Regions from separate parts of the Alcanivorax sp. P2S70 genome, predicted to be linked through region 1. Evidence: predicted binding sites of a transcription regulator. Region 1 holds the regulator's gene; each other region holds the start of a gene.

Evidence for each region. The regulator sigma-54, encoded in region 1, starts transcription at its own class of promoters, with help from an activator protein. The targets are predictions, from matches to a motif close to TGGCACNNNNNTTGCTNT.
Region 2: a site for sigma-54 is predicted at 641-658, ahead of Q672_RS33405 (putative urea ABC transporter substrate-binding protein). Genes of this name have one in related genera too.
Region 3: a site for sigma-54 is predicted at 2,275-2,292, ahead of Q672_RS21285 (ANTAR domain-containing response regulator). Genes of this name have one in related genera too.
Region 4: a site for sigma-54 is predicted at 1,244-1,261, ahead of Q672_RS20145 (circularly permuted type 2 ATP-grasp protein). Genes of this name have one in related genera too.

What each region holds. Positions count from the first base shown of each region.
Region 1 covers NZ_AXBZ01000014.1:8,856-14,580, forward strand. The annotation lists gene mgtE (magnesium transporter) at 11-1,375, opposite strand; gene Q672_RS23670 (HPr family phosphocarrier protein) at 1,522-1,791, opposite strand; gene rapZ (RNase adapter RapZ) at 1,792-2,649, opposite strand; gene ptsN (PTS IIA-like nitrogen regulatory protein PtsN) at 2,706-3,179, opposite strand; gene hpf (ribosome hibernation-promoting factor, HPF/YfiA family) at 3,195-3,494, opposite strand; gene Q672_RS23690 (RNA polymerase factor sigma-54) at 3,534-4,985, opposite strand; gene lptB (LPS export ABC transporter ATP-binding protein) at 5,252-5,725, opposite strand, start outside.
Region 2 covers NZ_AXBZ01000076.1:131,078-136,802, reverse strand. The annotation lists gene Q672_RS33410 (dienelactone hydrolase family protein) at 1-518, shown strand, start outside; guanidine-I (ykkC/yxkD leader) riboswitch at 717-834, shown strand; gene Q672_RS33405 (putative urea ABC transporter substrate-binding protein) at 891-1,955, shown strand; gene Q672_RS33400 (ABC transporter permease) at 2,028-2,846, shown strand; gene Q672_RS33395 (ABC transporter ATP-binding protein) at 2,859-3,650, shown strand; gene Q672_RS33390 (urea amidolyase associated protein UAAP1) at 3,669-4,385, shown strand; gene Q672_RS33385 (urea amidolyase associated protein UAAP2) at 4,413-5,051, shown strand; gene uca (urea carboxylase) at 5,139-5,725, shown strand, end outside.
Region 3 covers NZ_AXBZ01000010.1:50,597-56,321, forward strand. The annotation lists gene Q672_RS21270 (cytochrome c3 family protein) at 1-1,026, shown strand, start outside; gene Q672_RS21275 (Tll0287-like domain-containing protein) at 1,069-1,671, shown strand; gene Q672_RS21280 (globin family protein) at 1,746-2,153, shown strand; gene Q672_RS21285 (ANTAR domain-containing response regulator) at 2,333-2,920, shown strand; gene Q672_RS34205 (hypothetical protein) at 3,000-3,149, shown strand; gene Q672_RS21290 (CmpA/NrtA family ABC transporter substrate-binding protein) at 3,149-4,315, shown strand; gene Q672_RS21295 (sulfite exporter TauE/SafE family protein) at 4,631-5,413, opposite strand; gene Q672_RS21300 (flavin reductase family protein) at 5,493-5,725, opposite strand, start outside.
Region 4 covers NZ_AXBZ01000007.1:60,042-65,766, reverse strand. The annotation lists gene Q672_RS20145 (circularly permuted type 2 ATP-grasp protein) at 1-1,193, opposite strand, end outside; gene Q672_RS20140 (SDR family NAD(P)-dependent oxidoreductase) at 1,425-2,201, opposite strand; gene Q672_RS20135 (electron transfer flavoprotein subunit alpha/FixB family protein) at 2,435-3,364, opposite strand; gene Q672_RS20130 (electron transfer flavoprotein subunit beta/FixA family protein) at 3,364-4,113, opposite strand; gene Q672_RS20125 (electron transfer flavoprotein-ubiquinone oxidoreductase) at 4,613-5,725, shown strand, end outside.

The sequences.
Region 1 (5,725 bases):
GAGGCTCCGTTCACACCAACAAATTGGCATACAGCACGGTAGCCAGGCCCAGGAAGGCCATGAAGCCAACAATATCGGTGATAGTGGTGAGGACTACAGATCCGGCCAGGGCCGGGTCGATACCCATTTTTTTCATGATCATGGGCAGCAGTGCACCGGCACAGGCGGCCATGATCAGGTTGATCACCATGGCCACGCTGATCACGATGCCGATGCTTACGTCACTGAACCACAACCCGGCGGTAATGCCAATCACGGTAGCCCACAACAACCCATTGATGGCGCCAACAGATAGCTCCTTGAATAGCAGATAGCGGGTGTTGTTGGACTGAATCTGTCCCAGTGCCATGGCGCGAATCACCAGCGTCAGCGTCTGGCTGCCGGCGATGCCGCCCATACTGGCGACGATCGGCATCAGGATAGCGAGGGCCACCACCTTTTCCAGCGTCGCCTCGAACAGGCCGATCACGGCAGAGGCAGCCAACGCGGTCAGCAGGTTGATACCCAGCCACAGCGCTCTGCGGCGGGCGGTTTGCCAAACCGAGCCGAACGTATCCTCGTCATCGTCCAGACCCGCCATACTCATTAAGGAGTGGTCGGCTTCTTCCATGATTACGTCTACTACGTCATCAATGGTGATACGGCCTACCAGCATGCCTTCGTCGTCGATGACAGGGGCTGTCACCAAGTCGTGGCGCTCAAAGATCTTGGCGACGTCATGGGCAGGCAGGGTGGCCGGGATCGACTGAATATCGGTGATCATGGCTTCGCGCACAGTAGTGCCCGGATCGCTGATCAGCACCTTGGTGAGAGGCAACAGCCCAATGAACTGGTTTTTCCGGTTGACTACGGCCAGGTTATCAGTGGTGCGAGGGATATCGCCTCGCAAACGTAGATAGCGCTGAACCACTTCAAAAGTGATCTCCGGTCTCACGGTGATCACATCGGTGTTCATCAGGCCCCCGGCGGTATCCACCGGGTAGCTCATCACGTGCTCCAGCCGCTCGCGGTTTTGTTCGTCGAGGCTGGCCATCACCTGACTGGTGACATGATCAGGTAGTTCTTGCAGTAAATCAGCGAGGTCGTCGGTATCCAGTTCTTCAACCAGCGACACCAGCTCATCGGTGCTGAGGTTGCGCAATAGCTCAACCCGGACCTCTTCGCCCAGATACTGCAGGACTTCGGTTTCCTGTTCCTTGCTGAGCAGCTGCCAGAGAATTTCCCGCTCTCGTGGAGGGGAAGACTCAATCAAGTGGGCGGCTTCAGCGCCGGGCAGGTTGTTGATCAGCTGCCGGACCTGCGTATAGGTCCCGCTGGCCAGTGCGCGGTTGATGGCTTTGAGATGTTGCTGGCTGCGGCTGCTGTCGGCGGGCATGGAAATCAGTTAACAGTTAACAGTGAAGAGTTAACAGCGAAAACAAAGCGTGCTGCTGCTTGGCTGGGATGACCACACAGTAACAGTCCTTCAGAGTCTGTGGTACTTGATTTTTCAACTGTTCACTATTCACGGTTAACTGTTTTTCACTCTCCTTCGTCGAACATCCTTGCAAACAGGTCTTCCAGTTCTGCCATGGCTGCGTCTTCGTCATCGCCTTCGACTTGGAAGGTGACCTGGCTGCCTTTGGCGGCGCCGAGCATAAGAAGCCCCATAATGCTTTTTGCATCAATGCGGTTGCCCTTGTGAAGGACGTGGATAGCACTGTCATAGCGTGAGGCCACGCTGACCACCTTGGCAGCAGCGCGGGCGTGCAGGCCAAGTTTGTTGATCACATCCAGGGACTGTTCGATCATTCAGCTGGATCCCAGTTCGCGGTGCCGAACCTGCAAGGTGATACCTTGCTCGCGTAGACGAGCAGCCAGCTGCTCGGTTATGTAGACGGAACGGTGCTGGCCACCTGTACAACCGATCGCGACTGTGACGTAACTCCGATCGCTGTGGGCAAAGGCGGTCAGCCATCTCTGTACAAAAGTGGCGATGTCATCCAGCAGGTCGTGGCTGATATCGTGCTTTTGCAAAAAATCGATTACCCCCTGGTCGCGTCCGGTAAGAGGGCGCAGATCCGGATGCCAATGTGGATTGGGAAGAATGCGCACGTCGAAGACAAAATCAGCATCTGTGGGAAGACCATTCTTGAAACCGAAGGATTCGATTTGCAGCGAGAGGGCGTTGCGCCGCTGAGCGACACGTTCACGGATCAGGTTCCTGAGGCTGTGCACTTCGTGATTACTGCTGTCGATAACCAGATCAGCCCGTTGGCGAATATTGGCCAGAAGGTCTTTCTCGTGAGCGATGGCATCTTCCAGTGAGCGTTGGTCAGTCGCCAGAGGATGGCGCCGCCGGGTGGCACTGAATCGCTTCAGCAGGGTGTTGTCATCAGCATCAAGGTAGATGATTTCGCTGGTGATTTGTTGCTGTTTCAGCGCGTCAAGAATGTTGTCGAAGGCCAGCAATTGGCCTGGAAGGTTGCGTGCGTCTATGCCAACAGCGACATGACCGATGGCAGTTTCGCCCTCGCTAAGTTGTTGGGCCAGGGTCGGTAGCATGCCGACAGGAAGATTGTCGACACAGTAATAACCCTGATCCTCCAGCGCCTGGATGGCTGTGGATTTGCCAGACCCGGATCGTCCGCTAATGATGGTCAGTTTCATGATCGGGATGCACGCAGAGAATTTGTATTATGGCCTGGTTTTCGAGAGTTCACTCGTTACGAAGCCAACCGCAATTCAGCTTCGGATTCCACGGCAGTCAGGAACAGCTTGTGATCGTCTGAACTGACCCGCAATTCGTTCCGGTAGCTGTCGTCATTGAAAAGGCTGGCAAGGTGGCTCAGCGTTTTCAGGTGTTGCTCAGGGTTTTCCTGGGGAACGAGCAACACAAACACCAAGTCAACGGGGCGTCCGTCAACGGCATCAAAATCGATGGGGGTGTCCAGCTTCAGTAATAGTCCGATGGCTTGTTCGCAATTGCCAAGCCGGCAGTGGGGGATGGCGATGCCTTCCCCGATGCCGGTGGAGCCCAGCTTTTCCCGGGCTACCAGCGCATCGAAGACCTCCTGCTCCTTGAGGCCGTCACAGCCGGCCGCAGCCAGCTGTGCCACCTGATCCAGCAGCTGTTTCTTGCTGCTGGCCTGCACCCCGTTGTGGGTGCGTGCTTCGGTTAGAAGTTCGCGAACTCGCATAATGGTCGTTTCGGGTTAGTGGCCGTGTTTGTGATTAACGGCCTTTTCCTTGTGTTTGAGAATCTGGCGATCGAGCTTGTCGGTCAACTTGTCGATGGCCGCATACATATCATCGGCTTCAGCGGTGGCGAACAGATCTGCCCCGGAGATGTGGATAGTAGATTCTGCCTTGTGGGTCTTGGGCTCCGGGGAAAGAATCACCTGAACACTGGTGATCTGGTCGAAATGGCGCTCCAGGCGGGAGAACTTGTCGCCTACGTAGGTGCGCAAAGCATCGGTAACTTCCAGGTGATGACCGCTGATATTTATTTGCATGGCTGGCTCCTTTACCTGCTTGTGGGCCGTCCCAGGCACCTACACCAAACGCTTGCGGGCGCTGGAAGACGGTATTCTCATCGCCTCACGATACTTGGCGACGGTCCGGCGCGCCACGTTGATTCCCTGCTCGTTCAGCAAGCTGGCTAGCTTGTTGTCGCTGAGTGGCTTGCGAGGGTTCTCTGCGGCGACCAGCTTCTTAATAATGGCACGAATAGCGGTGGAGGAACACTCACCACCACCATCTGTTCCCACGTGACTCGAAAAGAAATATTTCAGCTCAAAGACGCCGCGGGGTGTGGTCATGTATTTCTGATTGGTGACCCGACTGATGGTTGATTCATGCATCTCGACGGCATCGGCGATATCGGCCAGTACCAGTGGCTTCATGGCCTCTTCACCATAATCGAAGAAATCCTGCTGGACCTCGACAATCCGCGTGGCGACTTTCAACAGGGTGTCATGGCGGCTTTGCAGGCTCTTGATGAACCATTTGGCTTCCTGAACGCAGTTTTTCAGGTATTGGCCATCTTCACCGCTGGTTTTACGGGCAATGGCGGCATATTGCTGCTGTAGATTGACCTTGGGCAGGATGTCGTCATTCAGGCTGACCTGCCAGCGCCCGTGGTGCTGGCGGACGATGACATCCGGCACCGCATAATCGACTTGGCTCTCTCCAATTTGCTCGCCTGGCGCCGGGTCAAGGGTGCGGATCAGCGAGAGGGCATCAAGCAGTTCCTGTTCGGAGAGCTGTAGAACCTTGCGAAGCGCGGCATAGTCGTGCTTTTCCAATAGTTCAAGGTGGTCCAGAAGCGCCAGCGCAAAAGGCAGGAAAGGCGTGTCGGATTCCAGCTGGCGCAGTTGTACACCGAGGCAGTCTGCCAGGTTAATGCTGGCGACGCCGACCGGATCGAATTGCTGCAGGCGATGCTGAACGGCCAGTACCTCGTCGGCTTCGATGTGGGCATCCTCTGGCAGCCCTTCCTGGACATTCATCATGGTGACGATGTCGTCGATGCTCACGGTCATGTAGCCGCGATCGTCCAGAGATTCAATGATGGTGATGGCGATGAGTCGGTCCACATCGCTCATGGGGGTCAGGTTGAGCTGCCAGTGCAGGTGGTCATGCAGATTGCCGGACACGGTGTGCCGTTGCTGCCAGTCATCGGCGTCATCAGGGATTGACGCGGTGGCACTGCTCTGGCCGGAGTAGACGTCATCCCACTCAGTGTCGACACCGGGTTCGCCGTCGACAAATTCTTCCAGGGCGTCATCACGCTCTGCGTCCATCTCCTGACGATCTTCGTCATGCTCAGGCAGGGCGTCGTCGCCAAAGTCGTCGGCCAGTTCCAGCAGCGGGTTGCTTTCAACCGCTTGCTGGATCTCCTGCCGGAGATCCAGCGTGGACAGCTGCAGCAGGCGAATCGCCTGCTGCAACTGAGGTGTCATGGTCAGCTGTTGGCCGATTTGTAGTTGTAGTGTGGGCTTCATACTGCTCGGATTGGTGTGATCCCCAAAAACCCGAGAATAACAGCTTCAAACTTGTTCTAGCAATAATTGTGCCAGTGGTTCTTGTGTGGTAGGAGTCTGAAGCGTTAACAGTGAACGGTGAACCGTTGATGTTGCGCGGGCGGGTTTGCTGATTTTTTCGGGCTTTGATGGCCGCGGCCGGGGTCCTGGTTCGGCTTCTGGCGTTCGGAAACCCCGGGACTATTCCGCGCCGTTGTTCACTGTTAACTGCTCACTCGCCCTGGCTGTTACAGCCTAAAGTCTGCCCCCAGATACACATCCCGCACCTGCTGGTTCGAGAGGATGGTGTCGGCGTCACCGGATGCGATGATGTGGCCAGCGCTGACAATGTAGGCGGTGTCGCAAATGTCGAGGGTCTCACGCACGTTGTGGTCGGTGATGAGTACGCCAATACCACGTTCTTTCAGGTGCCGGATGATGCCCTTGATGTCGTTCACGGAGATCGGGTCGACGCCGGCGAAGGGTTCGTCCAGGAGGATGAAGTCCGGGTCGGTGGCCAGACCGCGGGCGATTTCGGCACGGCGACGTTCACCGCCTGACAGGCTCATGCCCAGCGAATCGCGAATATGCGTAATGTGGAATTCCTTGAGCAGGTTTTCCATCCGTTCGTGGCGCTCCTGTTTGCTTAGCTCTTTGCGGGTTTCAAGAATGGCCATGATGTTTTCCGCGACCGTCAAGCGACGGAAGATGCTCGCTTCCTG
Region 2 (5,725 bases), on a different contig from region 1:
TGGCCACCCACCCCAAAGACGCCAAGGCCTTCATGGAAGCCGCCATGGCGGACCCTGAAAAGATGAACCAACGTTTCCAGGCCGCCCGCACCCTGATGCTTAAACAACAGCAGGTCGATCCGGCACGGCTGTATGCCATTGGCTACTGTTTTGGCGGAGGGGTGGTTCTGCATCAGGCGCGCAGGGGCACAGACCTGGCGGGTGTCGCCAGTTTCCACGGCAGCCTCGGCACAGAACAGCCCGCCAAGGCCGGCGAGGTCAAAGCCCGGGTGCTGGTGGCCACCGGTCAGGCCGATCCCATGGTGCCTGCCGAGCAGGTCAGTGGTTTTGTCTCCGAGATGACCGCCGCGGGCGTCGACCTGCAACTGCTCAGTTTTCCCGGCGTGAAGCACAGCTTTACCAACCCCGGCGCCGACGCAGTAGCAGAACGCTTTGACATGCCGGTGGGCTATGACGCCCATGCCGACCAGGCCAGCTGGGAGGCCCTGATGAACTTCCTTGCCGCCACTCCGGAATAAAGCACCAACACGGGGCATCGCCAACCCGAATGCCCCATTTTAAATCGCGCCTTCCCCTCAAACCTGACACCCCCACCAGGCCCCAACAGCTAACCCGCTGAATTCCTTGGCAATGAAAAGGTTGGCACCCCACTTGCACCACATTCCGTCGAGGAATCGAATGGCCACGCTGCCATCACGCACTCAATACAATTTGCACCAATAGACAGCTAGGGTTCCGGTCACCTGCTTCAGGGTGATGCCTGGTCCGAGAGCTGGCGACCTTCACAGACTGACTTGGCAGAAGGTTACACGGCGGGACAAAAGCCCGGGAGAGCACGATGACAGCAGTGTCATTGGATTCCTCTCCGTCCGTAGCCAAGGAGGTCTGAAATGACCCGTTCCGTACGCAACACCGCTGCCGCCGCAGCACTTTCCCTGTTTGCCGTCCTGACCCCGGCCAGTGCCATGGCCAAAGACTCCTTCAGCATTTGCTGGTCCATCTATGTGGGCTGGATGCCCTGGGACTTCGGTGCCCAGCAGAAAATCGTCGACAAATGGGCTGACAAGTACGACATCGAGATCGACGTGGTGCAGATCAATGACTACGTGGAATCCATCAACCAGTACACCGCCGGAGCCTATGACGGCTGCGCCATGACCAACATGGACGCCCTCACCATTCCGGCTGCCGGCGGCGTGGATTCCACCGCCCTGATCGTGGGGGACTTCTCCAACGGCAACGACGGTGTGGTACTGAAAGGCACCGACGAGCTGGCCGATATCAAGGGCCAGAACGTGAACCTGGTAGAGCTGTCCGTTTCCCATTACCTGCTGGCCCGTGCCCTCGATACGGTTGGCCTGAGCGAGAAAGACCTGACGGTGGTGAACACCTCAGACGCCGATATGGTTTCTGCCTTCACCACGGACGATGTCACAGCGGTCGCTACCTGGAACCCGCTGCTCAGCGAAATCACGGCCATGCCTGACAGTCACAAGGTGTTCGACTCGTCGGAGATTCCCGGTGAAATCATCGACCTGATGGTAGTCAACACCGACACCCTCAACGCCAACCCGGACTTCGGCAAGGCACTGACCGGTGCCTGGTACGAAATCATGGCCACCATGTCCGCCGACAACGAGGCAGGCAAGGCCGCCCGTACCTTCATGGCCAAAGCCTCTGGCACCGACCTGGCCGGCTATGAGGCGCAACTGGCCTCCACCCGCATGTTCTATCAGCCCAGCGAGGCCGTCGCCTTCGTCAACAGTGCTGAGCTGAAAGACACCATGCAGAAAGTCGCGGAGTTCTCGTTTGAGCACGGCCTGCTCGGCGAAGGCGCACCGGATGCGGGTTTTGTGGGCATCGAAACCCCGGCCGGGGTATTCGGTAGCGACAGCAACATCCAGCTGCGTTTCATCCCGGACTACATGGCCATGGCGGCCGACGGAACGCTGTAAGAGAAAAACGTCAGACGTCTGAAGCCGGGCGTCTGACGTCTAACTGGCTGTTAAACCACACCGGGATTCATCATGAAGAAACTGATCAACCGCCGACCCGGCAACGCCTTGAGCTGGGCGTTGGGGCTACTGCCATTCCTGCTGCTGATGATCGCCTACATGGTGGCGTCTGATGCACGCCTGGCGGAGAACCCCAACGACAAGCTGCTGCCCGCACTGGACAGTTTTGTTCAGGCCATCGACCGTATGGCATTCGAACCCAGCAAACGCAGTGGTGAATATCTGCTTTGGGCCGATACGCTCGCCAGCCTGCAACGGCTCGGCATCGGTGTTGCCATTAGTGCCCTGGTAGCGGTGGTGGTTGGTATTGGCAATGGCACTATTCCGCTGGTGCGTTCCACCTTTTCGCCACTGGTAACCGGCCTCTCGCTGGTCCCACCCATGGCGATCCTGCCGGTGTTGTTCATTATTTTCGGTCTGGGCGAACTGGCCAAGGTCATGCTGATCATTATCGGGATTACCCCCTTCATGATCCGGGACCTGCAACAGCGAGCACGGGAAATTCCCGCCGAACAAATCATCAAGATGCAAACGCTGGGCGCCAATACCTGGCAGATCATCACCCGACTGGTGTGGCCCCAACTGATGCCGCGACTGATCAGTGCGGTGCGCCTGTCACTGGGCCCGGCATGGCTGTTCCTGATTGCCGCAGAAGCCATCGCCGCGACGGAAGGGCTTGGCTACCGGATTTTTCTGGTTCGCCGGTATCTGGCCATGGATGTGATCTTGCCTTACGTGGTGTGGATCACTTTTCTGGCGTTTGTCATCGACTTTTTACTCAGCCGCTATTCGCAATGGCGCTACCCCTGGTTCCACCAGAAAGGGCACTAAGGAGCGAGACCCATGGCGATTATCGAAATGAAAAACCTGTGGAAGGAATACGGCGATCAGGTAGTTCTGGAACGTCTTAACGCCACTGTCGAGGAGGGCGAGTTTATTACCATTGTCGGCGCCTCCGGCTGTGGCAAGACCACCTTCCTCAAACTCTTGCTCGGCACCGAAGACGCCACCCGCGGCGAACTGCTGTTGGATGGCCAGCCCCTCCCGGCCGAACCTGACGCCAGCCGGGGCATCGTGTTCCAGCGTTACTCCGTGCTCAACCATCTGACCGCAGTGGAAAACGTGATGCTGGGAGGCGAGCTGGAAAGCAGTCGCTGGTTCGGTATCAGCGTAGGGAAAAAACGCAAACAGCTACGCAAGGATGCCCTGGAGATGCTCGAGTCCGTGGGACTCGGCCCGGCTGCCGACAAGTACCCTCATGAATTGTCCGGGGGCATGCAGCAACGTCTGGCGCTGGCCCAGGCACTGATCAAGCGTCCACGCATCCTGCTGCTGGACGAACCTTTTGGCGCACTGGATCCGGGTATTCGTGCCGACATGCACAAGCTGGTGCTGTCCCTGTGGAAATCCCAGCGCCTCACGGTATTCATGATCACCCATGACATCACCGAAGGGTTTTATCTGGGCACCCGCCTGTGGGTCTTCGACAAACCCCGGCTGGATCCGCAAGCCCCCGGGGCCTATGGCGCCCGTGTGACTTATGACCTGCCGGTAGGCGATTGTGAGAACGGCACCCTGACCAGCATCAACCAGCGCGTGACCCGCACCAGTCGCGTGCTTAACGACACCCTCTGAAAGGCCAAGGAATTCATCATGAGCGACAGCCTTTACACCACCACCCTGCCCGGCAGCGCCCACTGGTCGCTGCGGGTGCGTCGCGGCATGCAGCTGCGCTTCACCGATCTGCAAGGCGGCGCCAATCTGGCCGTACTGATGTACAACCCGGAAGCCCTGCTGGAACGCTACAACGCACCGGATACCCTCAAGGGCCAACACACTTTCAAACTGACACGGGGCAACTGCCTGTATTCCGATATGGGTCGGGTGTTCGCTTCTATTGTTGAGGATGATTTCGGTTGGCATGAAACCGTCTGCGGCACCCTCAGCGAAAAAACCTTACAGCAGAAGTACCCGGTGCGCTCCTACCAGGACCATCACAATCAATGGACCCTGAGCGGTGAACACAGCTTCCTCACCGAGCTGGCCAAGTACGGCCTGACCGAGCGCGACATGGCAGCCAATTTGAATCTTTTTTCAAAAGTGGCCGCCGCCGATGACGGCAGTTTGCAGTTTGATCCTGAAGCAGCCAGCCCCGGAGCCAGCGTCACCCTGCGGTTTGAAATGGATACGCTGGTGATCCTGCACACCTGCCCACACCCGCTCAACCCGGCAACAGACTATCCCATGAAGCCGGTGCAGATCGACATGCTGAAAGCCGATCCAGTCAGCGACGATGACTACTGCAAAAATTTCCGCCCGGAAAATGGCAGAGCCTTCGAAAACAACCGCCTGTATCACCTCGGTTTGTAATTCGCGGCACCTGACAAGGAACGAAACATGATCAAAGAAAGTTCACGACAACCGGAACAGGCCAGCTTTCGCGAAACCGTTGCGGCGGGTGATTATTTCATTCGCACCGTGAAAGCAGGGCAAACCGTCCGACTGCTGGACCTTGAGGGAAACCAGGCTGCCGATACGCTGTTCTACAGTGCCGCAGACCCGGCCGAGCGCTACAGCGCCATGGACACCCTTCGCGAACAGGGCAATGTGTACCTGACGGCGGGCACCGTGCTGATGACCAACCGCATGAACCCATTACTGGAAATCGTAGCCGATACCTGCGGTCGACATGACACCCTTGGCGGCGCCTGTGCCACCGAAAGCAACACGGTCCGCTACGATCTGGAAAAGCGTTGCATGCATGCCTGCCGGGATAGCTGGATGTTGGCAATCAACGCCCACCCGGAATTCCATCTGGCCAAACAGGACATCACTCACAACATCAATTTCTTCATGAATGTGCCGGTCACTGCAGAAGGCGGGTTGACCTTCGCCGACGGCATTTCAGCACCGGGAAAATACGTGGAACTGACCGCCTGCATGGATACCGTGATGCTGATTTCCAACTGCCCACAGCTGAACAATCCCTGTAACGGCTACAACCCGACCCCGATTGAAGTACTGATTTGGGATTAACCCTGGCGCGGTATTCCCTGGGGACGACCTCAGCGGCCAAAGGATTCAATAACGGGACGACCCGTTACCTGTCGAAGAGACCATGCCATGTTCAAGACTGTTCTGATTGCTAACCGCGGAGCCATCGCCACCCGGGTAACGCGCACACTACGCACCCTGGGCGTGAAAGCCATTGCCGTATTCGCTGAAGCTGACCGTGATTCCCTGCATGTGAGCCAGGCTGACGAAGCCTACTGTCTGGGTGACGGCAGTGCCCGCGACACCTATCTCAATCAGGACAAACTGTTTGCCCTGATGGAAAAACATGGCATTGATGCCGTCCACCCCGGCTACGGTTTTCTCAGTGAGAACCCGGATTTTGTCAAAGGGTGTGAAGCGCGAGGCATTGCCTTTATCGGGCCCACGCCAGAGCAGATGAATACCTTTGGCCTCAAACACACCGCCCGCGCCCTGGCAGAAAAAACCGGCGTTCCACTCCTGCCCGGCACCGGTCTGCTGACCGACAAAGAAGCCGCCCTCAACGCTGCCGAAGAGATCGGCTATCCGGTCATGCTGAAAAGCACCGCCGGCGGTGGCGGCATCGGGATGCAGGTATGTGACAGCGCCGAAAGCCTGAACAAGGCCTGGGATACCGTGCGCCGTCTCAGCGCCAACAACTTCTCCAACGACGGCGT
Region 3 (5,725 bases), on a different contig from region 1:
GTGGATGCCCGATTCTGTGTCTCCTGTCATGTAGAGCATCGCCCGGAACTGGATGTGGGAATGGGCGTCACCCTGCCCATGGACATGTGCGTGCACTGTCATGAAGACATCGCCAGTGAGCGGCCAAGTCATGAAGGCATGGGGTTTGATACCTGTGCCAGTGCTGGCTGCCACAACTTTCATGACAACCGCGCGCTGTATGAAGATTTCCTGCTTGCCCACGCGGGGGAGCCCTGGCTCAAACCCGAGCCGGTCCAGCCACCGCGACATGGTTGGCGTCATGACATGGACGACGCTGAACTGGTGGCGTTATTGCGTGGTGACGGGCCGCCGCCGGCCAGCGTGAAAGAACCGGAACATTGGGATGGTAATGCCCATGCCGAGGCCGGCGTGGCCTGTACCGCTTGCCATGGCAGTGCGGAGCAATGGGTTGATACGCCCGAACCATTGCAATGTGCCCGGTGCCACGAGCCTGAAGTGGAAGGGTTCACCCGCGGGCGTCATGGCATGCGGTTGGGAATGGCGCTGTCGCCCATGACGCCCGCACAGTCGGTGCTCAACATGCATGTGGAAGCGAGTCACCGTGAGCTGACCTGTGTGAGCTGCCATGGTGCCCATGACTTTGATACGCAAAAGGCAGCGGTGGATGCCTGCGTCGGTTGCCATAACGATGAGCATAGCAATGAGTACCTTCGCTCTCCGCATCACGACCTGTGGAAACGGGAAAAACGCGGCGAGCTGCCGCCGGGGAGCGGAGTCACCTGCGCCACCTGTCACATGCCCCGCGAGGCGCACAACGGGGATGTTCGGGTTCAGCATAACCAGAGCCTGAACCTGCGTCCGGTAGAAAAAATGATTCGTCCGGTGTGCCTGACCTGCCATGGGCTGGAATTCTCCATTGATGCCCTGGCGGACCCGCACCTGCTGGAAAACAACTTCCGTGGCAAGCCCGATATCCATGTGCCGTCAGTGGACATGGCCAGGGAGCGCGATGAGTCCCGGGACGGAAAGAAGGGGCTTTATTGAGCCATTACGGAAACAGATTTCAAACCTGAGGAGGTACTACCCATGCAAGCCATGCAAGACGTTGTAAAGCACAAAGTCTCCATCCTGATGGCCACAGCCCTGTCGGCCCTGTTACTCAGCGGTTGCGGCGAAGAAGAAGCCAAACCCGCGGGAGGAATTGATCCCAAGGTCTATACCGATTCGTTGTTTGCGGTCATGAATGCCGATCGTACCAACTACACCAAACTGATCATCGCCCGTCTGGGTCCCCAGGGGGCCGACAGCATCAAACCCCATGAATACTGGGAAGATCTGGATAACGGTGCTCCCTTGCCTGCGCAAATGTTCCGTTACGGCGCAGAAGCGGTTAGCGAAACAAGCAGCGATTTTTCCTATTCCCTGCAGTCTTTGTGGCCGATTAATAGCCAGAACGCGCCGAAAACCGAGCTGGAAAAAGAGGGGCTGCAATTCATCGTCGATAACCCGGGGGAAAACTTCTACGGCACAGAAACTCTGGGGGAAGTGAGTTATTACACCGCGGTGTACCCGGATGTGGCGGTAGCCGCCCCCTGTGTCGCTTGCCACAACAATCACAAGGATTCTCCCAAAACGGATTTCGAGATGGGAGACGTCATGGGTGGGGTGGTCATTCGAGTGCCCATGTAATGGGCGGGATGCGCACTTTCGGTTCGTAACGATTCATCGAATAACCGCTGCCACCGGCAGCAAGGGAGAAACGCATGACCCCAGAACAGATTGCACGGGTGCAAGACAGCTGGACCCAGGTGGAGGCCATTTCTGATCAGGCCGCCGCGCTGTTTTACGACCGTTTGTTTACCCAGGACCCGGCCCTCAAGCCCCTGTTCAAGGGCAATATGGAGGAGCAGGGGAAAAAGCTGATGACCATGATCGGGGTTGCGGTGAAGGGGCTGGACCGACTCGACACCATTGTCCCTGCCGTCCAGAAACTGGGCGAGCGGCACAAGGATTACGGGGTGAAACCGGCAGATTACACCACGGTGGCACAGGCCTTGCTTTGGACTCTGGGACAGGGATTGGGCGACGCCTTTGACGAGGATACCGAGGCCGCCTGGACGGCAGCCTACACGTTGCTGGCAACCACCATGATTGAGGCAGCGGAGTATTGATCCGCGGGGCCGCAAGTGCCGTTTTGGCACTGCAAAGCGCACCATTTCGGTGCGTTTTGTCGGTCCTTTATTGGTGAGAATTTAATCCTTAAGTAAAACAACAGGTTAGTGGATCAATGACTGGCACAACCGTTGCAAAACACTCCGGTACAACTTTGCGTCCGGACACCGTAGAGGCTATGGCTTTGAAAATCATGCTGGTGGATGACCAGCCACCCCGCGCCGCCATTCTTGAGCGGGCCCTCATTGATGAGGGTCACGAGATTCTGTGTCGGCTTACCAGCGCGGCCGGGTTGGCGGAAAAGGTAAGCAGCAGCAATCCGGATGTGGTCATCGTCGACATGGATGCCCCCGACCGTGACACTCTGGAAAGTATGGCGTTGGTGCAGCGGGATATGCCTCGCCCCATGGTGATGTTCTGCAACCAGGATGATGAAGATCTGGTCGTGGCGGCGCTGCGTGCCGGCGTCAGTGCCTATGTGGCAGGAGAAACGGATCTTACCCGGGTACGGGGCGTCATGCGTGTCGCCACCGCTCGCTTCCGCGAGTATCAGGCCCTGCGTGAAGAGCTGGAACAGACCCGCGAAGCGCTGGCAGAACGCAAGATTATTGAACGGGCCAAAGGGTTGCTGATGCAGCGCCGCCGGCTCAATGAACAGGATGCCTATAGCACCTTGCGGCGTCAGGCCATGAATACCGGGCAACCTCTGGTTCAGGTCGCGCGCTCGGTGCTGGATTACGCTGAATTGTTGAAGGCCCAAGGTTAGGTTGGGACGGTTTTCTCGTGATCTTTGGTGACGTTCCATTCGCGGTCTAAGCGCCGCTTCCATAATGACAGGAGACAGCATGCGACGAGTGAATCCGCTGATGAAATCGCGAAGTCTGGTGTCGGCACCGGCAAGACCCCTGGAGTCTTCCCGGCCTAGAAGCCAGGCGGCGGTGCAGCGTCGTCAGTCGGGAGATGCCCGTCGTGCCATCCTTACGGAGATCGCTTGATGAAAATCCGCATTGGCTACATGCCGTTGACCGATAGCCTGCCGCTGGCAGTGGCCCAGGAAGCGGGTTACTTCAGTGCGGAAGGGCTGGATGTGGAGCTTCAGCCAGAATGGAGCTGGGCAAGTCTGCGGGACCGGCTATTGGTGGGCCAACTGGATGCCGCACCGATGCTCGCGCCCATGTTGATGGCCACCACGCTCGGTCTGGGCAGTATCAAGAAACCGTTGGCCACAGCATTTTCCATGGGCCTGAACGGCAACGGTATTACCGTTTCCCCCATGCTGTTCCAGGGGTTGTGTGCCTTGTCTGAAGGGCCGACGCCTAACGACATGGCCAATGCCATGAACAAGCTTGTGGCCGCTCGGGCGTCCAGCGGAGAATCGCCGCTGACTCTGGCGGTCGTGTTCCCGTTCTCCTGCCATGCCTATCAGCTTCGCCACTGGCTTAGCGTGGCCGGGTTGGACCCGGACCATGATGTCAAACTGGTGGTGCTGCCACCGTCGCAGATGGTGGACCATCTGCGTATGGGGCACATTGACGGTTTCTGCGTGGGGGAACCCTGGAACAGCCTGGCGGCCCTGACTGGGGCAGGGCATTGCCTGTTGTCCGGCTACCAGATCTGGGAAAACGCTCCGGAAAAAGTGCTGGCGGTATCTCGTGACTGGGTAGCACGCCATCCGGATGAACACAGGGCGCTGCTGCGAGCCCTGTACAAGGCGGCCTGCCATGCGGATGAAAACCTGGTCGATAGCTTGTCACTGCTGGCTCATCCTGCCTGGCTGGATGTGCCGGAAGAAATCATTCGGGCCCCGTTCAGTCAACGCCTGCCAGGCGGTCTGACCGGTCAGCCGTTCCCGGCGCACCATTTTCATGTGTTCGCCGGGTTCCACGCCAATTTCCCCTGGCGTTCCGATGCCCGTTTCCTGCTTCAAGAAATGCAGCGCTGGCGTCAGTGTTCGTTGGAAGAAAAACAGACTTTTGCTGCCCAGTGCTACCGCACGGACCTGTTCCGTGATGCACTGGCGGATCTCACCAGCCTGCCGCTGATGGACAGCAAACCCGATGAACGCCACGCCGGCCACTGGCAACTGCCTGGAGAGCCCAAGCCTGTGCAGCTGGGCCCGGATCGTCTGTTGCGAACCATCGAAGAGCAGCCGGAGGGCTGACGGCTGCGAATACCTTGGCGTAGGAGCGACCCTGCGGGCGTTCCTTCGCTTCGCTCGGTGGCGGCGCGATAAGCGCTTGCGATATAACGCATTTGCATCACAGCGTTCACAGAGGTTAAAACCGTCTTTCCCTCAGTGGCCTCTGTGATATCTGTGGTCAATATCGCTTTTAAAGGGCTGGGTTATCGCGCCGCCAGCGACGCTCCTACGGCACGGGTTGGTGTCATTCGAAACTCGTTTCTAGTCTGTCTTTGTCAGAGTGCAGGTCCCACTATCACCTGCAAGCGTCATCGTGATCTCAACAAGGCATGCTCCTCAAACGAGAAAACTCACCCCCACGCCCAGCAACAACAGGGCGAACAAACGTTTCAACAGCCGTGGCGATAACCGGTGTGCGAGACGCGCGCCAAACCGGGCGAAGAACATGCTGGTCAACGCGACCCCCACCATGGCAGGAAGGTACACGTACCCCAGGCTCCACTCGGGCAGTTGTGGCTGACGCCAGCCAATCAGCATGAAACTCAAGGCACTGGCGGCGGCGATGGGTAACCCGCACGCTGACGAGGTGGCCACTGCCTGCTGCATGGGCAGGCTTCGCCAGGTAAGGAAAGGGACATTCAGGGTGCCACCGCCGATGCCAAAGATTGCGGAGGCCCAGCCGATTACCCCGCCAGCGGTCGTCAGGCCCAGCTTGCCTGGCACCGCACGGCTGGCACTGGGTTTCAGATCCAGCGCCATTTGAATAGCGATGACGATGGCGAACACACCAATAATCTTTTGTAGCATCGGCCCCTGAATTGACGCGGCGGTTAGCGAACCCAGCCCGGCACCCAGCAGGATGCCCACGGTCATCCAGGCAACAATAGACCATTGCACCGCGCCCTTGCGGTGGTGCTCCATCACCGAGTTGATGGATGTGAAAACGATGGTCGCCAACGATGTGCCCACCGCCAGATGGGTCAAGACTTGCGGGTCGATGCCCTGAGCGGTAAAGCTCAAGACCAGTACCGGCACGATGATGATGCCGCCGCCGACCCCAAACAGACCGGCCAATACCCCGGCCGCAGCCCCCAAAACCAGATAAAGCAAAAATTCCATACTCAACCCTTGGAAGAAATCTGTGTAAAGCCACATCGGTGGCAATGTAATAACGGAAAAAAGAAGCGGGGGAGGGCTCTCAGGTGCGAATAGCCGCGTCCAGATTGCAATATTGCCCTTTGAAATACAGCAGCGGCTGTGTGTCGCGCGTTTGCTGCAGGCTCAGTGCCCGCACTTCACCAATCACGATCAAGTGATCGCCGGCTTCGTGCTCGGCGTGAATGACGCAGTCCAGCCAGTGCAGGCTGCCACCAATCACAGGGTTGCCCAGGGGGGAACGAGTCCAGTCGATGGCTTGCCACTTGTCCGCGC
Region 4 (5,725 bases), on a different contig from region 1:
AACAGCCGCTGTCGGAACTGTTCGATTTCTGCCTGGCTCGCCGCCGGGCCCACCAGCATGCCGTAGCCCCCGGCACCATGGACTTCCTTGACCACCAGTTCCGGCAAACGCGCAAGGACCTCCTTGAGCTCCGCTTCGCGGCGGCATTGCCAGGTCGGCACATTGGCAAGAATGGGCTCCTCATCCAGATAGAAACGCACCATGTCCGGCACATAGGGGTAAATGGATTTGTCGTCCCCCACGCCGGTGCCCACGGCATTGGCCAACACCACATTCCCTTCACGATAGACCGACAATAGCCCGGGCACCCCGAGCATGGAGTCCGCACGAAAAGCCAGTGGATCCAGAAACGCATCATCAATACGCCGGTAAATCACATCTACCCGCTGTGGCCCGGCGGTGGTGCGCATATACACATAACCGTCCTTCACAAACAGGTCGGCCCCTTCCACCAACTCGATCCCCATTTGCTGGGCCAGAAAGGCATGCTCGAAATAGGCACTGTTAAAGCGGCCGGGAGTGAGTAGCACTACCGTGGGATGGCTGTGGACAGCGCTCTGCTGCAGGGTCTCCAGCAACAAGGTCGGATAGTGCTCTACCGGCGCCACGGTCTGCTGCGCGAACAGCTCGGGGAACAGGCGCATCATCATGCGCCGGTTTTCAATCATGTAGCTCACCCCGGACGGGGTGCGCAGATTATCCTCAAGCACATACCAGGTACCCGCATCATCACGAATCAGGTCTACCCCGCTGATCTGGGAGTACACCTGATTGGGAAGATCCACATCCTGCATGCATGGCTGGTACTGGGCATTGCCAAAGATCTGTTCGGCAGGAATCCGCCCGGCCTTGATAATGTTCTGGTCGTGATAGATATCGTGCAGAAACAGGTTAAGCGCCTGCACGCGCTGAATAACGCCCTTTTCCAGCTGCAGCCACTCCGCGCCTGGAATAATGCGTGGCAAGGTATCGAAGGGAATCAGGCGTTCGGTGCCACTGTCTTCACCGTAGACATTGAAGGTAATCCCCACCCGGTGAAACTGCAGTTCTGCCTCTTTGCGCTTTCGCTGTAGTACCTGTCGGTCCTGTTGCAACAGCCAGTCGTGGTAGCCGGTATAGTGTGGACGCACCTCACTGCCCGAGCCGATCATCTCATCAAAGCCGGTCACCGCCGGCAAACCTAATGACTGCATGGCGCTTTCCTTGTCCCGAGGCTCGCATTACGCATCCTCTAAGCCAGAATAGAGCAAGTCCCATGCCAAATTGATTGCACTCATGGCCCCTTTCAGGCTGCGGTTATCGGCTGCTCGCCCCATTTCGGCGCAAACCCGAACGACCCACCCGAATCTCTCGCCCTGCAAAGGCGCACGACGCCAAGCCACCAGCGACCATAGGCCAACCGCTGAGAGAAAAGTGTCTCAGGGTCAGCGATGCCTCCCCATCACTCGCCCGGCCAGCTTCACCACCCAGCTATCCGGGAGCATGCGCGTGAGCCAGGTCATCATGCGATACGCGGTGCCAGGCACCACAACCGAGCGGCCCCGTGCCAAGGCTTGCAAACCGGCGCGGGCCACCGGCTCGACCGGCATCATGGCCTTTTCCAGTGACGGGTCCAGGTGTTCACGTGCCTTGGAGGAAAACTCGGTGCGCGTCCCCCCTGGACATAATGTGGTGACGACCACACCGGACGGTTTGAGCTCTTCGTGCAGCGCACGCCCCAGGCTCAACACAAATGCCTTGCTGGCCGCATACGTGGCCATCCCCGGGATGGGAAACCAGGCCGATACCGAGCTGACATTGAGAATCCAGCCCTCCCCTCGTTCCGCCATGGGCTCGGCAAACAGGCGTGTCAGTGCCAGCAAGGCGCGGTCGTTCACATCCACCATCCCCAGCTGCTGATCCAGCGGCATTCCCAACAAGGGTTTCTGAAAACCCAACCCGGCATTATTGACCAGCACATCGACTTGCAGGCCAAGGGCAATCACCTGATCAAATAGCTGTTGCCCGCTATCCGGTTCGTTGAGGTCCATCACCAGCACCGCTACCTGCACACCCGACAGGGCTTGTGCCAGCTCGCGCAAGCGCGCTTCCCGGCGGGCCACCAGAACCAGGTTACAGCCGACGGCCGCCAGCTGGCGTGCGATTTCTTCACCAATGCCACTGGAAGCGCCAGTGATCAGCGCGGTTTTTCCTGAAAACATCCTTCCTCCGTTTCGACAACGCCGCCATTGGAACGTAGCGTAGCGGAGTTACGCACGCAGTGGCCGGGTTATTGATTGGCGCCGAACCCAACAATCCTGACCCTTTTCCGTTCTACCAGAATAAAGGGAACGGGTTAGGGTTTTCCTTTCCATTCGAACGTAGCTGCCAGCTCTTGGCTGAAAACAAAAAACCCGGCACAAGGCCGGGTTTTTGTTGGTGCGGAGAGCGAGCGTTACAGCTTGCCGTCCAGCTCCGGTACTGCTTCGAACAGGTCTGCCACCAGGCCGTAATCCGCCACCTGGAAAATCGGGGCTTCTTCGTCCTTGTTGATGGCAACGATGACCTTGGAGTCTTTCATACCGGCCAGATGCTGAATGGCACCGGAGATGCCCACAGCAACATACAGGTTCGGGGCAACGATCTTACCGGTCTGACCCACCTGCATGTCGTTCGGTACGAAGCCTGCATCAACTGCAGCACGGGATGCACCCACGCCAGCGCCCAGCTTGTCAGCCAGCTTGTACAGGATTTCGAAGTTCTCGCCGTTACCCATGCCACGACCACCAGAGATCACGATCTCGGCAGAAGTCAGCTCAGGACGGTCAGACTTGGCCAGCTCTTCGCCTACGAAGGAAGAGGTGCCAGCGTTCTTGGCAACGTCCAGGGCTTCAACAGCAGCAGAGCCACCTTCAGCCGCAACGGCGTCGAAAGAGGTACCACGCACGGTGATCACTTTCTTGGCATCAGAGCTCTTCACGGTCGCAATAGCGTTACCCGCGTAGATCGGACGCTTGAAAGTATCCGCGTCGATGACGTCAGAGATCTCGGACACCTGAGCCACGTCCAGCAGAGCAGCAGTGCGCGGAGCAAAGTTCTTGCCGGTGGTGGTGGCAGCAGCCAGTACGTGGGTGTAATCCGCAGCGACTTCAGCTACCAGATCACCAACGTTTTCGGCCAGCTGGTGCTCGTAAGCGTCGTTGTCAGCGCACAGGACCTTGGAAACGCCCTCAATCTTGGCAGCTTCTTCAGCAACAGCGCCACAGCCTTTACCGGCAACCAGTACGGTGATGTCGCCACCGATAGCCTTGGCAGCAGCAACGACGCTCAGGGTGACCTTGTTGAGCGCGGCGTTATCGTGTTCGGCGTAAACTAGTACACTCATCAGATCACCTTCGCTTCGTTCTTCAGTTTCTCGACCAGCTCGTCTACGGAGCCAACGATGATGCCAGCCTGACGCTCAGCCGGTGCTTCAACGCTAACGGTGGTAACACGCGGAGTCAGGTCAACGCCCAGATCAGCAGCGGTCTTGGTGTCCAGCGGCTTCTTCTTGGCTTTCATGATGTTCGGCAGAGACGCGTAACGCGGCTCGTTCAGACGCAGGTCAGTGGTGACCACGGCCGGCAGGCTCAGCTCTACAGTCTGCAAACCGCCGTCGATTTCACGGGTCACTTTCACTTTGCCATCAGCAACATTCACTTCAGAAGCGAAGGTACCCTGCGGCATGCCAGTCAGAGCAGCCAGCATCTGGCCGGTCTGGTTGTTGTCGCCGTCGATGGCCTGCTTGCCCAGAATCACCAGCTCAGGCTTTTCTTCATCAACGATAGCTTTCAGCGCCTTGGCAATGCCCAGCGGCTGAACGTCTTCGTCAGTTTCTACCAGGATGGAGCGATCAGCGCCCAGTGCCATGGCAGTACGCAGCTGTTCCTGAGCGGTCTTGGGACCGATGGAAACGGCAACGATTTCAGAAACCACACCCTTCTCTTTCAGACGCACCGCTTCTTCTACAGCGATTTCACAGAAGGGGTTCATGGCCATTTTGACGTTTGCGAGATCAACACCAGAGTTGTCCGCCTTCACGCGAACCTTGACGTTGTAGTCAATGACTCGCTTGATGGGTACAAGAACCTTCATAGGATCCTCGGAATGTTCCATTGGGTGACTTGTAGAAGGAGGCGACATGACGCCGTTGCCGGGTCCACCCCCGCGAAAGAGCCGCTATCTTGAACGCTCGGCCACAGCAGGTCAATAGGCCGAAAATCTGTAAGCAGATGATTTTGCTGCAAATAGACCACACAAAGTGTCCACTTTTTGTGACTTTGCAGTCGCTCATCTTGTTGAAAATCAAGCATCTAGCAAGAGATAATCCAAACACCTGTTTGAAACTGACTCCGCCGGCAGGCAAAGCGCCTGCCTTTATATACAAGCCCTGACACACTTCGAAGGCGGCAGAGTCAACCCAGGCAGTGGTGCGGATTCCCCTATCTCTATATACTCCGCGCCACCCCAAGGCTGGCCGCAGGCAGCGACTGAGAAAGATTTTCTGTGACAAAGGTTTTCGATAACCGTTCCCAGAAAGCCTTTCTCAGTGGCTTCCGGGCCGAAACGCAATCCGATAGCGAGGAGACAGGCTGTGGAACGCGAATCTATGGAAGTCGACGTAGTCATCGTCGGCGCCGGTCCTTCCGGTCTGGCAACTGCCTGCCGTCTGGGCCAGATCGCCCAGGAAACCGGTCAGGAAATCAGTGTAGTCGTGGTAGAGAAAGGTTCCGAAGTCGGCGCCCATATTCTCTCCGGTGCGGTACTCGAGCCGCGCGCCCTGAATGAGCTGTTCCCCAACTGGGAAGAGATGGGCGCCCCGGTCAACACCAAGGTTACCGGTGACGAGATCTACTACCTGACTGGCGCCGAAAAGGCCCAGAAAGTCCCGAACCTGTTCGTTCCCAAAACCATGCACAACGAAGGGAACTACATTATTTCCCTGGGTAACCTGTGCCGCTGGCTGGGTGAGCAAGCCGAAGGTCTTGGCATCGAGATCTTCCCGGGCTTTGCTGCCAACGAAATCCTCTACAACGAAGACGGTTCCGTTAAAGGCATCGCCACTGGCGATTTCGGTATCGGCCACGACGGCGAAAAGAAAGACAGCTACATGCCCGGTATGGAGCTGCACGCCAAATACACCATCTTCTCTGAAGGCTGCCGTGGCCAGCTGGGCAAGGAGCTGCAGGAAAAATACAACCTGCGTGAAGGCGCCGACCCGCAGCACTACGGTATCGGCATCAAGGAACTGTGGGACATCGACCCGGCCAAACACCAGGAAGGTCTGGTAGTGCACACCGCAGGCTGGCCGCTCAGCGAGTCCGGCTCTCCGGGTGGTGCATTCCTGTACCACATCGAAAACAACCAGGTGGCCCTGGGTCTGATCACCGATCTGGCCTACTCCAACCCGCACGTCTCTCCGTTTGACGAGATGCAGCGCTGGAAGACCAACCCGGAAATCAAAAAGCACCTGGAAGGCGGCAAGCGCGTCTCCTACGGTGCCCGCGCCATTGCCAAAGGTGGCCTGCAGTCTCTGCCGAAGATGACCTTCCCTGGTGGTCTGCTGGTGGGCTGTAACGCCGGCACCCTGAACTTCGCCAAGATCAAGGGCACCCATACGGCCATGAAATCCGGCATGATTGCCGCCGAGATCCTGGCAGAAGCCCTGAAAGGTGGCCGTGGCAGCGACGAGCTGACCGAGTACAAG